2 regions of the Streptomyces sparsogenes subsp. cuspidosporus genome follow, and region 2 is predicted to be linked to the other one. Evidence: riboswitches for the same ligand, from Rfam matches in the RefSeq annotation. Region 2 holds a riboswitch; the other holds the start of a gene.
What was found. A riboswitch is a leader RNA that binds a small molecule or an ion and turns the genes downstream of it on or off. The one in region 2 is predicted to bind glycine.

Region 1: linked by a shared signal. The riboswitch ahead of gcvP (aminomethyl-transferring glycine dehydrogenase) and the one ahead of gcvT (glycine cleavage system aminomethyltransferase GcvT) in region 2 are both predicted to bind glycine.

Annotation. Positions count from the first base shown of each region.
Region 1 is NZ_BAAASD010000008.1:250,030-256,979, reverse strand. It holds gene ABFY07_RS13610 (DNA polymerase IV) at 81-1,667, shown strand; gene ABFY07_RS13605 (PRC-barrel domain-containing protein) at 1,643-1,972, opposite strand; glycine riboswitch at 2,096-2,193, shown strand; glycine riboswitch at 2,195-2,318, shown strand; gene gcvP (aminomethyl-transferring glycine dehydrogenase) at 2,382-5,276, shown strand; gene ABFY07_RS13595 (DUF5999 family protein) at 5,366-5,572, opposite strand; gene ABFY07_RS13590 (hypothetical protein) at 5,851-6,435, opposite strand; gene ABFY07_RS13585 (glutamate-cysteine ligase family protein) at 6,879-6,950, shown strand, end outside.
Region 2 is NZ_BAAASD010000034.1:19,415-26,364, reverse strand. It holds gene ABFY07_RS30625 (enhanced serine sensitivity protein SseB) at 1-603, opposite strand, end outside; gene ABFY07_RS30620 (hypothetical protein) at 840-1,973, shown strand; gene ABFY07_RS30615 (AAA family ATPase) at 2,056-2,754, opposite strand; glycine riboswitch at 2,979-3,089, shown strand; gene gcvT (glycine cleavage system aminomethyltransferase GcvT) at 3,272-4,426, shown strand; gene gcvH (glycine cleavage system protein GcvH) at 4,693-5,073, shown strand; gene glyA (serine hydroxymethyltransferase) at 5,098-6,363, shown strand; gene ABFY07_RS30595 (L-serine ammonia-lyase) at 6,460-6,950, shown strand, end outside.

The DNA of each region.
Region 1 (6,950 bases), on a different contig from region 2:
CGCCGCGGCCGGGCCCTCGGCTGAACGGCCCACCGGCCGGGCCGCCCGATTGTCAGTGGCATGCGGCAGCATCTGTAGGTGTGAGGGGTGTGCCGACGATCCTGCATCTGGACATGGACGCCTTCTTCGCCGCGGCGGAGCAGGCGGCCAAGCCCAGCCTGCGCGGCAAGCCCGTGATCGTCGGCGGTCTGGGGCCGCGCGGCGTGGTCTCCACGGCCTCCTACGAGGCGCGGGTGTTCGGGGTCCGTTCGGCCATGGCGATGGCCCAGGCCCGCCGCCTGTGTCCGAACGCGGCGTACCTCGCCCCCCGCTTCGCCGTGTACCGCCAGGTGAGCGACATCGTCATGGGGCTGCTGGGCGCGCTGTCCCCGCTGGTGGAGCCCCTGAGCCTGGACGAGGCGTTCGTGGATCTGGAGGCCGGCGGTGTCCCGGCCTCCCCCGAGGCGGCGCGGGCCGTGGGGGAGCGGCTGCGGGCGGACATCGCGGCCGCCACCGGGCTGACCGGCTCGGTGGGCCTGGCCGGTTCCAAGATGCTCGCCAAGATCGCCTCCGAGCAGGCCAAGCCCGATGGGCTGGTGCTCATCGAGCCGGGCACCGAATGGGAGCTGCTGGGGCCGATGTCGGTGCGCACCCTCCCGGGGGTGGGCCCGGCCACCGCGGAGGCGCTGCGCCGGGCGGGGATCCACACCGTCGCCGAGACCCGGGAGGCGGGGGAGGAGGAGCTGGTGCGGCTGCTGGGCAAGGCCCATGGCGCCTCGCTGTACGCGATGGCCTGCGGGCGGGACGACCGGCCGGTCGTCGCCGAGCGGGACGCCAAGTCCGTGTCGGTGGAGGACACCTTCGACGTCGACCTCACCGACCGCACCCGGGTGCAGGTGGAGGTGGCGCGGCTGGCCGACCGGTGTGTGCGGCGGCTGCGCGAGGCCGGCCGCTCGGGGCGCACGGTCGTGCTCAAGGTGCGGCGTTACGACTTCTCCACGCTGACCAGGTCCGAGACGCTGCGCGGACCGACGGACGACCCGGCGGTGGTGCGGGAGGCCGCGGCGCGGCTGCTCGAGGGGGTGGACACCACGGCGGGCGTGCGGCTGCTGGGGGTGGGCGTGAGCGGCCTGGCGGACTACACCCAGGAGGACCTCTTCGCCCAGGCCGCGCAGGCCGCCCACGAGGCCGAGGAGGCCCAGGAGGTGACGGAGGGGGCGGGGGAGGCCGGAGGGGCGCCGGAGGCCCTCCCGGCGGCCCTGGAGGAGGGCGGTGAGGACGTCGCCCGGCCCCGCCGCTGGCTGCCCGGCGCCGATGTGCGACACGCCGAGTACGGGGCGGGGTGGGTGCAGGGCAGCGGGGTCGGCCGGGTGACCGTGCGGTTCGAGGACCCCTGGTCGGCGCCGGGCCGGGTGAGGACCTTCGCGGTCGACGACCCGGCGCTGGAGCCGTCGGAGCCGCTGCCGCTGGTGCGCCCCGAGCCCGCCGCCGGCCCGGACGAAAGCCCCGCCATCCCGGACGAAAGCCCCGGCCACGACCGGGACCAGGCTCATGACCAGCACCAGGCTCACGCCCCGGACCCCGGCCATGACCACGGCCCCGGCCACGACCCGGGCCGGGCTCACGACCCGGCCCAGGCCCACGACCGGGACCGCGGGCGGGCTCAGCCGCTCACATCGAGCCCGTAGTGGTGGTAGAGCTGCAGCTCCTGCTCGGGCGACAGATGGCGGCCGACGCCGAAGTCCGGCGCGTCCTTGATCAGCGCCCGCTCGTACGGCACCCGCAGCGTGTCGCCGACGATCTCGCTCGGTTCCAGCGGCACGAACACATCCCGGCTGAACAGCCCGGTGCGTACGGCCGCCCACTCCGGCTCGCCGGTCGCGTCGTCGAGGTAGACCTCGTCCACCGTGCCGATCTTCGTGCCATCGCGGTCGAAGGCCTTGCGGCCGATGAGGGTCCGCGGATCGATGTCGGTCTGCACACTCTCTCCCACAGGTGGCCATTCTTCCGTGACTTCCCGTGATTCCTACGAAAAGCCACAACGCCGCGCGCGTCCACTCGAGCGCTCTCCGAAAGATCCCGCCGACAGGCTCGCTGGTAGGCTGACTGTGGCTGCAGACCCCGTGCGGGAGAGTCCTCCGCCGACGTCGTCGGAGGCGCCGAAGGAGCAAATCCTCCCCGGAATCTCTCAGGCACACGTACCGCGCGGGTGAGGTCACTCTGGAAAGCAGGGTGGGCCACGGGCGAGCACGGCTCCGGGACCCCTCCTCACCGACGGTGAAAGCCGGACCGCCGCCCGCGGACCGGTGAAGCTCTCAGGTCGAGATGACAGAGGGGGAGGCCGTTCGGGCACCCGCGCCGTGGTGTCCCTCATCGGTCGTACAGACCAGGAGGCCTCGCAGATGACCGCCAACCGCACCTCACTGACCGAGCTCGAGCGCGGTACGCCATTCGAGCAGCGCCATGTGGGACCCGACGCCGAGGCGCAGGCCAAGATGCTCGCGCAGGTCGGGTTCGGCTCGCTCGACGAACTCACCCAGGCCGCCGTTCCGGACGTCATCAAGAGCACCGAGCAGCTGGGGCTGCCCCCGGCCCGCAGCGAGGCCGAGGTGCTGGCCGAGCTGCGCGGCCTCGCCGAGCGCAACCAGCTGCTCGCCCCCATGATCGGCCTGGGCTACCACGGGACCTTCACCCCTCCGGTGATCCTGCGCAATGTGCTGGAGAACCCGGCCTGGTACACGGCGTACACGCCCTACCAGCCCGAGATCTCCCAGGGCAGGCTGGAGGCGCTGCTCAACTTCCAGACGGTCGTCGCCGATCTCACCGGGCTGCCCACCGCCGGCGCCTCGCTGCTCGACGAGGCCACCGCCGCCGCCGAGGCCATGGCGCTGTCCCGGCGGGTGGGCAAGGTCAAGCAGGGCGTGTTCCTGGTCGACGCCGACGCTCTGCCGCAGACCGTCGCGGTCATCCGGACCCGGGCCGAGCCCACCGGCGTCGAGGTGGTCGTCACCGACCTCTCGCAGGGCATACCGGCCGAGGTGGCCGAGCGCGGCGTGTTCGGCGTGCTGCTCCAGTACCCCGGGGCCTCCGGCGCCGTCCGGGACCTCCGCCCGGTCATCGAGCGGGCCCATGAGCTGGGCGCCGTGGTCACCGTCGCCGCGGACCTGCTCGCCCTCACCCTGCTCACCCCGCCCGGGGAGCTGGGCGCCGACATCGCGGTCGGCAGCAGCCAGCGGTTCGGGGTGCCGATGGGCTTCGGCGGGCCGCACGCCGGCTTCATGGCCGTTCGCGAGGCCTACGCCCGCAGCCTGCCCGGCCGGCTGGTGGGCGTCTCGGTCGACGCCGACGGCGACAAGGCGTACCGCCTTGCCCTGCAGACCCGCGAGCAGCACATCCGCCGCGAGAAGGCCACCAGCAACATCTGCACCGCCCAGGTGCTGCTCGCCGTGATGGCCGGCATGTACGCCGTCTACCACGGCCCGGAGGGCCTGCGGACCATCGCCCGGCGCACCCACCGCTACGCGGCCGTGCTCGCCGAGGGGCTGCGCGCCGGGGGCGTGGAGATCGTGCACGGGGCGTTCTTCGACACCCTCACCGCCCATGTCCCGGGCCGGGCCGCCGAGGTCGTGACCGCGGCCCGCGAGGCCGGGGTCAATCTGCGCCTGACCGACGCCGACCACGTGGGCATCGCCTGCGACGAGACCACCGGACGGGCCCAGCTGGCCGCCGTGTGGTCGGCCTTCGGCGTGGACGGCGGCCTGCCGGCCATCGACGAGCTGGACGCCGCGGCGGCCGACGCGCTCCCCGCCGAGCTGCTGCGCACCGACACGTATCTGACCCACCCGGTCTTCCACCGGCACCGCTCCGAGACCGCGATGCTGCGCTACCTGCGGCGCCTGGCCGACCGCGACTACGCCCTGGACCGGGGCATGATCCCGCTCGGCTCCTGCACCATGAAGCTGAACGCCACCACCGAGATGGAGCCGGTCACCTGGCCGGAGTTCGGGGCGCTGCACCCCTTCGCGCCCGTCGAGCAGGCCCAGGGCTATCTGACGCTGATCCGCGAGCTGGAGGAGCGGCTGGCCGAGGTCACCGGCTACGACAAGGTGTCCCTGCAGCCGAACGCCGGATCGCAGGGCGAGCTGGCCGGGCTGCTGGCCGTCCGGGCCTACCACCGGGCCAACGGCGACGAGCGCCGCACCGTCTGCCTCATCCCGTCCTCCGCGCACGGCACCAACGCCGCCAGCGCCGTGATGGCGGGCATGAAGGTCGTCGTGGTCAAGACCGGCGAGGACGGCGAGGTGGACGCCGACGACCTGCGCGCCAAGATCGAGCGGTACGGCGACGAGCTGGCCGTCCTGATGGTCACCTACCCCTCCACGCACGGCGTGTTCGAGGAGCACATCGGCGAGATCTGCGCGGCCGTGCACGACGCGGGCGGCCAGGTCTACGTGGACGGCGCGAACCTCAACGCGCTGGTGGGGCTGGCCCGGCCGGGCCGGTTCGGCGGCGATGTCTCCCACCTGAACCTGCACAAGACCTTCTGCATCCCGCACGGCGGCGGCGGCCCCGGCGTGGGCCCGGTCGCGGTGCGCGAGCACCTGGCGCCGTACCTGCCCAACCACCCGCTGCAGCCCGCGGCGGGCCCGGCGACCGGGGTGGGCCCGGTCGCGGCCGCGCCCTGGGGTTCGGCGGGCATCCTGCCGATCTCGTGGGCGTACGTGCGGCTGATGGGCGCCGAGGGGCTGCGCCGGGCGACCCAGGTGGCGGTGCTCAGCGCCAACTACATCGCCAAGCGGCTGGAGCCGCACTACCCGGTGCTCTACACCGGCCCCGGCGGCCTGGTCGCCCACGAGTGCATCATCGACCTGCGGCCGCTGACCAAGGCGACCGGGGTGAGCGTCGACGATGTCGCGAAGCGGCTGGTGGACTACGGGTTCCACGCGCCCACGATGTCCTTCCCGGTCGCCGGCACGCTGATGATCGAGCCGACGGAGAGCGAGGACCTGGCGGAGCTGGACCGGTTCTGCGAGGCGATGATCGCCATCCGGGCGGAGATCGAGAAGGTCGGCTCGGGGGAGTGGCCCGAGGACGACAATCCGCTGCGGAACGCCCCGCACACGGCGGCCGCGCTGAGCGGGGAGTGGGCGCACCCCTACACCCGGTCGGAGGCGGCCTTCCCGGCCGGGGTGTCGGCGTCCGACAAGTACTGGCCCCCGGTGCGGCGGATCGACGGCGCCTTCGGCGACCGCAACCTGGTCTGCTCCTGCCCGCCGCTGGAGTCGTACGACAGCTGACCGGCACGCCCGGTCGGATACGGGGCCGGTGCGGCGCGGGCGCCGGGCCGGCCCCTTGAATCAATCTGCGGGCGGGAGGTGTCGGGCCGCTAGGCCGCGGTGACGACGCGCTCGGCGTCCAGCGGTCGGCGCGGCGCGATGACCTGCCCGTCCGGCAGCAGCTCACCGGTGTCCTCGAAGAGGAGGACGCCATTGCACAACAGGCTCCAGCCCTGCTCGGGGTGGTGCGCCACGAGATGGGCGGCCTCCCGGTCGGCGGAGTCGGCTGACGGGCACGGTGGCTGATGCTGGCACATGGAAGGGATCTCTCGCTGTGGTGTGGTGGGTTTCCTGTGGCTTGCCGCGGCAGTCATGGCCGCCCCCCGTTGGTCAGTCGGTTCGTTGCTCCCAGTGTTGCCCTACGGGCCGGTTCCCGCAGGGATTTCGCGGCACCGGTACTGCTAGATGATGACGCATTCGGGCGTGCGTCGGTTCATCATGGCGGGACTGTTACGAGCCTGCGGCGAAGCGCCCCGTGATCCCTCCTCGGATCACGGGGCGCTTCGGGCGCGGGCGGCGGCCGGCCGCGGGCGGGTCAGGCGGAGGAGCCGAGCAGGGGGGTCGGCGTCGGCGTCAGCCGCAGGGTCAGCACCGGCAGCAGGTCAGCCGCGCGGTGCGGGCGGTGGGCGGCGATCCCGGGCGGGGCGGGGGTCAGCGGCACCAGCAGGTCGGCGGCGGCGAGGTGGCCCTCGGCGGGGTCGGCGGCCGGGTCGCCGCGCAGCCACAGCGTCAGCATGTACAACTCGGGGATGGACAGCAGACGGGGCTGGTACACCGAGGGCAGCGACTCGGCCTGGCGCAGCGCCTGTTCGGCCGAGGCCACGTACGGACCTTCGGAGAAGTGGGAGAACACCCAGCCGTCGGCGGCCAGCATCGCCTCGGCGGAGGCCGCCGTACGGTCACCGTCGCGGATCAGGAACCGCCATCCGGTGAGTCGGGCGCGCGGCGGGCCGTCGGCGGCGGTGATGTCGTCCAGGACGTGGACGGGCAGGGGGAGTTCCAGCTCGAAGGGTCCGTCCAGGGAGCCGAGGACCGGGGTGCGGGCGGCGGTGGGAGAGCCAAGGGCCGTGCGGATGCTGTTCAGAGCAGGCGCTGGAGCCGGAGGGACGTGCAGCGGCATGGTGGGTCGCCTCTCACTTCGGAGACACGGTGGAGCGCTGGCGTGCCAGGTACGAATGGCGCTGGGGGTGTGCGCGGGTCAGAGGGGGCCTGAGCGAACGTCAGGGAACGGTCTCTCTGCCTCGGTTACCGAGCTTATACGACAAGTGTTCCCGTCGTGTTTCATGTACCTGTCCCCGGTATTGCGGGCAAGCACTTATCCGGTCCGCCAGGGCCCGGGCATTTTCGCCGATTCTCTGCCATATGCACGGATATGACCTGGCATTTTAACCCACGCCGGGTAGGCTTGATCTCGCCGGTGTTTTTCGTCACGACAATCCGGTGCTGTGCAGAGCCTATCGGCTGAGCCGCCCGCGCGGGGCGTTATCGATCACATTGGCTGGGCATCATCGAGCGTGATGTACGCGGCCGGCGCCGCTGATCCACTTGAGGAAGGACGCTTCGATGGGGGACAAGGTCATAGCCGGGGAGTTCGATCCGTCCGGCCGGCAGCGGCAGCGCGCGAGGCTCCGGAAG
Region 2 (6,950 bases):
GAGCCCGGCGGCCGCCAGGAAGTCGACCGGCTCGTCCTGCCAGTCCGGCTCGAAGAGACGCACCCGGCCGCCGGTGGCCGGGCCGTCCAGTTCGCTGCGCCCGGTCCGGCACAGCTCGGCCACGGCGGGCGGCGGGAGCGGGACGCCGACCGCGCCGCCGGGGTTCACGGCGATGCCGAGCTGGGGCGGCAGGCCGCGGGCGAACTCGACGGCCGGGGCGACGGTGAACGGCATATGGACGCCGACGACCTGGAGGAACTGCTGTTCGGAGCTGAACACCGGGACGTACGCGGCGCCCTCGATCTCCACGGTGGGCAGGTCGAGTCCATTGCTGTCCGGGCCGCCCCCGTTGGGCAGCGGTACCCAGACCTGACTGCGGGCCAGGGTCTCGACGATGCGGGGGCCGGCGCCGGGGACGTCGACCGAGGCGGCGAGCACCTCTTCGAGTTCATTGCCCGGGAACGCCGAAGGGGCCGCAGGGGCGGGATGGGCGGCCTGGTCGAGATGAGGGGGATAGCCGGAATGGTCGGGGAACGCGGGAAACGCACCGTCAGGAAACCCGCCGTGAGCCGGTGCTGGACCGTGCTGCTCCGGGATGCTCATCTTCGTCCAACCGCCATCTCGTCCGACCTGCACAGGCACCCTAACGGCTGTACGGCCGGGCGGCATCGGGGGCCGTCGATCTCCACAGCAAATTCCCAGGTCGACGGCGCGATCCCGGTTGATCCTTTATCACCTACGACCGCTTCTGAACGTAATCGACAAGTTGCGCTCTGTTTGCGTCTTTCGCAGCGTGGTGTCGCGTACGCCCGTACCTCACCACAGCGAAGGAAGGTCTCATGATCCGCGTGTCCCGCAAGGCCGATGTCCTCGTCTCCTCCGTCCTGGCCGGCTCGCTCCTGTTCGGCGCCGCCGGCCTGGCCGCCGCGGCGGCCGACGGATCCGGGGGCACGGCCGGCGCCCCGGCCCCCACCCCCGCGGCGCTCGCCGACACGAGACTGAACCCGGCCCAGACCCAGGCGCTGCGCGACCTGCGCGTCCTCCTGGAGCGGGTGACGGAGCTGGCGCGGGCGGTGGAGGAGGCGCCCGGCGGGGTGCTCTCCGACGAGGAGCTGATCAAGCACGCGACGGCGATCGACAGCGCGGTGAAGGCCGTCCGCGAGTCGGCCGACAAGGCCGGCGCCCCGCGGGCCGCCGCGCACCGCCGGGGGCAGGCCCAGGACCCGACGCCTTCGCAGGGCTCCGGCGAGGGCCAGGCTCAGGGCGAGGATCAGGGCCAGGCTCAGGATCAGGGCCGGATCACCGTGCCGCCGCAGGCCGCCGGGGAGGGCGGGGCCGTCGGGGAGGGCGGGGCCGTCGGGGAGGGCGGGGCCGTGATGCCTCCCTTCGCCGCCCAGCCGACGCCTTCGGACATCTCGACGGACCCGCTGGACGCGCTGCAGCGGGCGATCGACGACCTGCTGGACGCCGTCGCGGCCGGCGACTCGAACGCGGCCACCGTGGCGATCCCCCGCATCGCCGACGCGATCGTCGGGCTGATCGGCGCCGTCGTCGGCCCGCTCCCCGGGCGGGACTTCCCCGTGATGCCCCCGCTGCTGCCGTTCCCGGACGAGGCGACGAGCCTCGCCGAGGACGCGTCGGCCCTCGCCGCCAAGCCCACCGGGCCGACGGCCGCCACGCAGCCGGGCGCCCCCGGGACCGGTGCCCCGGAGCTCGGCGCCGCCAAGCCCGACACGGCGAAGCCCTCCCCCAAGCCCCACACCGACAAGCCCGGCAAGAAGACGGGCAGGAAGACGTCCGAGAAGCCGGCCAAGAAGCCCGGGAAGAAGACCGCCGAGAAGCCCACCACCACGGCCGCCACCCCGCTGGCCGCCCCCGGGTCCGCGCCCGGGGCGGCCGACGACTCCGTGGCCCCCATGCCGCTGCCCCACCCGGTGGACGCGGACGGTGCCGGGGCCGACGCGCGCCCCTGACGGCGACGCCCCGCCGCGCCGCCACCCGCCCGCCGGCCGGCCAAGCAGCCAGCCAGTTCAGTCGAAGGCCGGCCGGCTCGGCTCAGTCGAAGCCGATCCGGCGCAGCGCGCTCGCGGCCGTCCGATCCAGCAGCGCCACCGAGGCGCAGCCTTCGGGCGGCCGCCCGCCCTCCGCGGTCGCGACCAGCCGCCCCACCGCGCGGCGGTGCCGGCCGAAGGCGTAGCGGGAGACCACCCGGCCGCGGGCGGTCTGCCCCTCCAGCGCCACCGCGGCGTCCACGTCGAGCAGCACCATGTGCAGCCCGCGGCCGGTGCGCCGGGCGTCGCGGGCCAGCCAGCGGCGGACCCAGGGGAGGGTGCCGCAGTCGTGCACCACGAGACTGGCCCCCGAGCGCAGCGCCCGGCGCAGCCCGGTGTAGTGGGCGCAGCGCACCAGCGGCCGGTAGAGGGCGTAGGGCAGCCAGTGGGGCATCCGCCGCTCCCAGCGCTCGCGGGTGTCCTGCGAGTCGACCCGCAGCACCGGCCCGCCGCGCTGGTCCAGGCGGGGCACGGTGCGGTCGATCATGGTGCTCTTGCCGCTGCCGGGCAGTCCCGAGGCGACCACCACATCGCCGGCCCGGTAGCGCAGCTCACGGGCGCCGGGCCGCGCGGCGCCGCCGTCGCCGCGCAGGTCCTGGACGGCCGCCGGGCACCCCGGTCTGAGCGCTCCCCCGGTCGGCGCCGCCCCCTGCGTCACCGGCAGGGGCCCCCATGTCGTCGCGTACGTACCCTGCCCCTGCACCGTGATCGTCCTCCTAGGTCCGGTCACTGCGGCTCGTTCCCGAAGAGTGTCAAGAAAAGGTAATGTCCAGCAAGGTGGTATTGCCGTGGGCTGGGCCTCTGATCCCTGTGCATCGGGGTTTCGCCCCGTTGTGAGCCGGGTCCGGGCCGGGGTTCCGCCCGAGCGGGTCTTCCCTTCTCGGGCGTACGTGCGATGATGTTGCGCGCAACTCCATACCGGCCGCTTGAATCCGCGCGGGAGAGTCCTCGGCCACCGGCAGCAGTGCCGGCCGTCCGGGGCGCCGAAGGAGCAAGTCCTCCCTTGAATCTCTCAGGCCCCGATACCGCGCGGGCGAGGCAGATCTGAAAAGCGAGCCGCTGGCGTGGCTCCACCCACGGTGCAAGCCGGACCGCTCTTTGCGACGACGCCCCCGGCGTCGGGCGGAAGGAGGGTCACGGCGAACCTCTCAGGTTCCGATGACAGATGGGGAGGACAGTCCTCGTCGTCCCCGTCACCGTCCCGCCCTGGAGCCAGCCCCATGACCGACGCCCCCCTGACCGGTGCCCCCGTGACCGACGCCCCGCCCGCCCCCCGCCGTACCGCGCTGGACGCGCTGCACCGGGCGCTCGGCGCCACCATGACCGACTTCGCCGGCTGGGAGATGCCGCTGCGCTACGGGAGCGAGCGCGACGAGCACACCGCGGTGCGCACCCGCGCCGGCCTGTTCGACCTCTCGCACATGGGCGAGATCACGCTCACCGGCCCGGAGGCGGGCGCTGCCCTGGACCGCGCGCTGGTGGGCCATCTGTCGGCGCTCGCCGTCGGCCGCGCCCGCTACACCATGATCTGCGACGCCGAGGGCGGCATCCTGGACGACCTGATCGTCTACCGCCTGGCGGAGCAGGAGTTCCTGGTGGTGGCCAACGCGGGGAACGCCCAGGTAGTGCTGGACGCGCTGACCGAGCGCGCCGCGGGCCTGGAGGCGGCCGTACGGGACGACCGGGACGCCTACGCGCTGATCGCCGTCCAGGGTCCGGCCTCCCCGGCGATCCTGCGCGAGCTGACCGACGCGGACCTGGACGGCCTCAAGTACTACGCGGGCCTGCCGGGCACCGTCGCGGGCGTCCCGGCGCTGATCGCGCGTACCGGCTACACAGGCGAGGACGGCTTCGAGCTGTTCGTCGCCCCGCACGACGCCGAGCGGCTGTGGCGGGCGCTGTCCGAGGCCGGTGCGCCGGCCGGGCTGGTCCCGTGCGGGCTGTCCTGCCGGGACACGCTGCGCCTGGAGGCCGGGATGCCGCTGTACGGGCACGAGCTGACCCGCGCGACGACGCCGTTCGACGCGGGGCTCGGCCGGGTGGTGAAGTTCGACAAGCCCGGTGACTTCGTCGGCCGCGCGGCGCTTGAGGAGGCGGGGCGGCGGGCCGAGACCGACCCGCCGCGGGTGCTGGTCGGCCAGGTCGCGGCGGGCCGCCGGGTCCCGCGCGCGGGGTACGCGGTGGTCGGCGCGGACGGCGCGGTGATCGGCGAGGTCACCTCGGGCGCGCCCTCGCCCACCCTCGGCAAGCCGATCGCGATCGCGTACGTGGACGCCGCGCACGCCGCGCCGGGCACGTCGGGAGTGGCGGTGGACATCCGCGGTACCCATGAGCCGTACGAGGTCGTGGCCCTCCCCTTCTACAAGCGGCGCTGAGCGCTCTGCGGGCGGCGCTGGGCGCTGGACGACCGGCGCTGAGCGCTGGACGACCGGCGCTGAGCGCTGGACGACCGGCGCTGAGCGCTCCTGCGGGTGGCGCTGAGCGCTTCCCACGAGCGGCGCTGAGCCGCACCGAGCACGCGCCGGGCCGCCCGGCGCGCGGGCGGCGCCGGGGCACTCCCGTGCGTACCCGCCCATACCGCCTGTCCCACCAGGCAAGACCCGTTTCCCAAGCACTCCCCCGTATCCAGGAGAATCGCATTATGAGCAACCCCCAGCAGCTGCGTTACAGCAAGGAGCACGAGTGGCTGTCGGCCGCCGGCGAGGACGGCGTGTCGACGGTCGGCATCACCGAGTTCGCGGCCAACGCGCTCGGCGACGTCGTCTACGTCCAGCTCCCGGAGGTCGGCACGACGGTCACCGCGGGCGAGACCTGTGGTGAGCTGGAGTCCACGAAGTCCGTCAGCGATCTGTACGCGCCGGTCACCGGCGAGGTCACCGAGATCAACGAGGATGTGGTCAACGACCCGGCGCTGGTGAATTCCGCCCCCTTCGAGGGCGGCTGGCTGTTCAAGGTGCGGGTGACGGACGAGCCGGACGAGCTGCTCTCCGCCGACGAGTACGCCGCCTTCGCCGAAAACTGACCCCCTCCTTCGATCGGGACCCTGATGTCGCTTCTCAACAGCCCCCTGCACGAGCTCGACCCGGACGTAGCCGCCGCGGTCGACGCCGAACTCCACCGCCAGCAGTCCACCCTGGAGATGATCGCTTCGGAGAACTTCGCTCCGGTCGCGGTCATGGAGGCCCAGGGCTCGGTCCTGACCAACAAGTACGCCGAGGGCTACCCGGGCCGCCGCTACTACGGCGGCTGTGAGCACGTCGACGTGGTCGAGCAGATCGCGATCGACCGGGTCAAGGCGCTCTTCGGGGCCGAGGCGGCCAATGTCCAGCCGCACTCCGGCGCCCAGGCCAACGCGGCCGCGATGTTCGCCCTGCTCTCCCCCGGCGACACCATCCTGGGGCTGAACCTGGCGCACGGCGGGCACCTCACCCACGGCATGAAGATCAACTTCTCCGGCAAGCTCTACAACGTGGTGCCCTACCACGTGGACGCCGAGACCGGCCTGGTCGACATGGACGAGGTCGAGCGGCTGGCCAAGGAGCACCGCCCCAAGCTGGTGATCGCCGGCTGGTCGGCGTACCCGCGCCAGCTCGACTTCGCGGCCTTCCGCCGGATCGCGGACGAGGTCGGCGCCTACCTGATGGTGGACATGGCCCACTTCGCGGGCCTGGTGGCGGCCGGGCTGCACCCCTCCCCGGTGCCGCACGCCCATGTGGTCACCACCACGACGCACAAGACCCTCGGCGGCCCGCGCGGCGGCGTGATCCTCTCCACGGCCGAGCTGGCCAAGAAGATCAACTCCGCGGTCTTCCCCGGTCAGCAGGGCGGCCCGCTGGAGCACGTGGTCGCCGCCAAGGCCGTGGCCTTCAAGATCGCGGCTGGCTCGGCCTTCAAGGAGCGCCAGCAGCGTACCCTCGAGGGCGCCAAGCTGCTGGCCGAGCGGCTCACCCAGCCGGACGTGGCCGAGGCCGGCGTCGCCGTGCTGTCCGGCGGCACCGACGTCCACCTCGTCCTGGTCGACCTGCGCGACTCCGAGCTGGACGGCCGGCAGGCCGAGGACCGCCTCCACGAGATCGGCATCACGGTCAACCGCAACGCCATCCCGAACGACCCGCGCCCCCCGATGGTGACCTCCGGCCTGCGCATCGGCACCCCCGCGCTGGCCACCCGCGGCTTCACCGCCGACGACTTCCGCGAGGTCGCCGACGTCATCGCCGAGGCGCTCAAGCCGTCCTACGACGCGGAGGCGCTCAAGGCGCGCGTCACCGCGCTCGCCGACAAGCACCCGCTGTACCCGGACCTCACCAAGTAATCCGGGCCGGAAGGTGGAGGGGGGCGCACCACCCCGGCGCCCCCACCCACCCCGCACCACACGCACGCACTCCGTGCAGATCCAAGGAGCTCCCCCGTGGCCATCTCCGTCTTCGACCTCTTCTCGATCGGCATCGGACCGTCCAGTTCCCACACGGTCGGCCCCATGCGGGCCGCGCGGATGTTCGTCCGCCGGCTGAAGAACGACGGCCTGCTGGCCCACACCTCCGCCGTGCGCGCCGAGCTCTTCGGCTCCCTCGGCGCCACCGGCCACGGCCACGGCACCCCCAAGGCCGTCCTCCTCGGCCTGGAGGGCCACTCCCCGCGCACGGTGGACGTCGAGACCGCCGACGACGAGGTGGAGCGCATCCGCACCACCAAGCGGCTGCGGCTGCTCGGCGCGGAGATCGGCGCCGAGCACGAGATCGGGTTCGACGAGTCCGCCGAGCTGGTCCTGCACCGCCGCCGCTCGCTGCCGTACCACGCCAACGGCATGACCCTCTTCGCGTACGACGCCGATGGCCTCCCCCTCCTGGAGAAGACCTACTACTCGGTCGGCGGCGGCTTCGTCGTGGACGAGGACGCGGT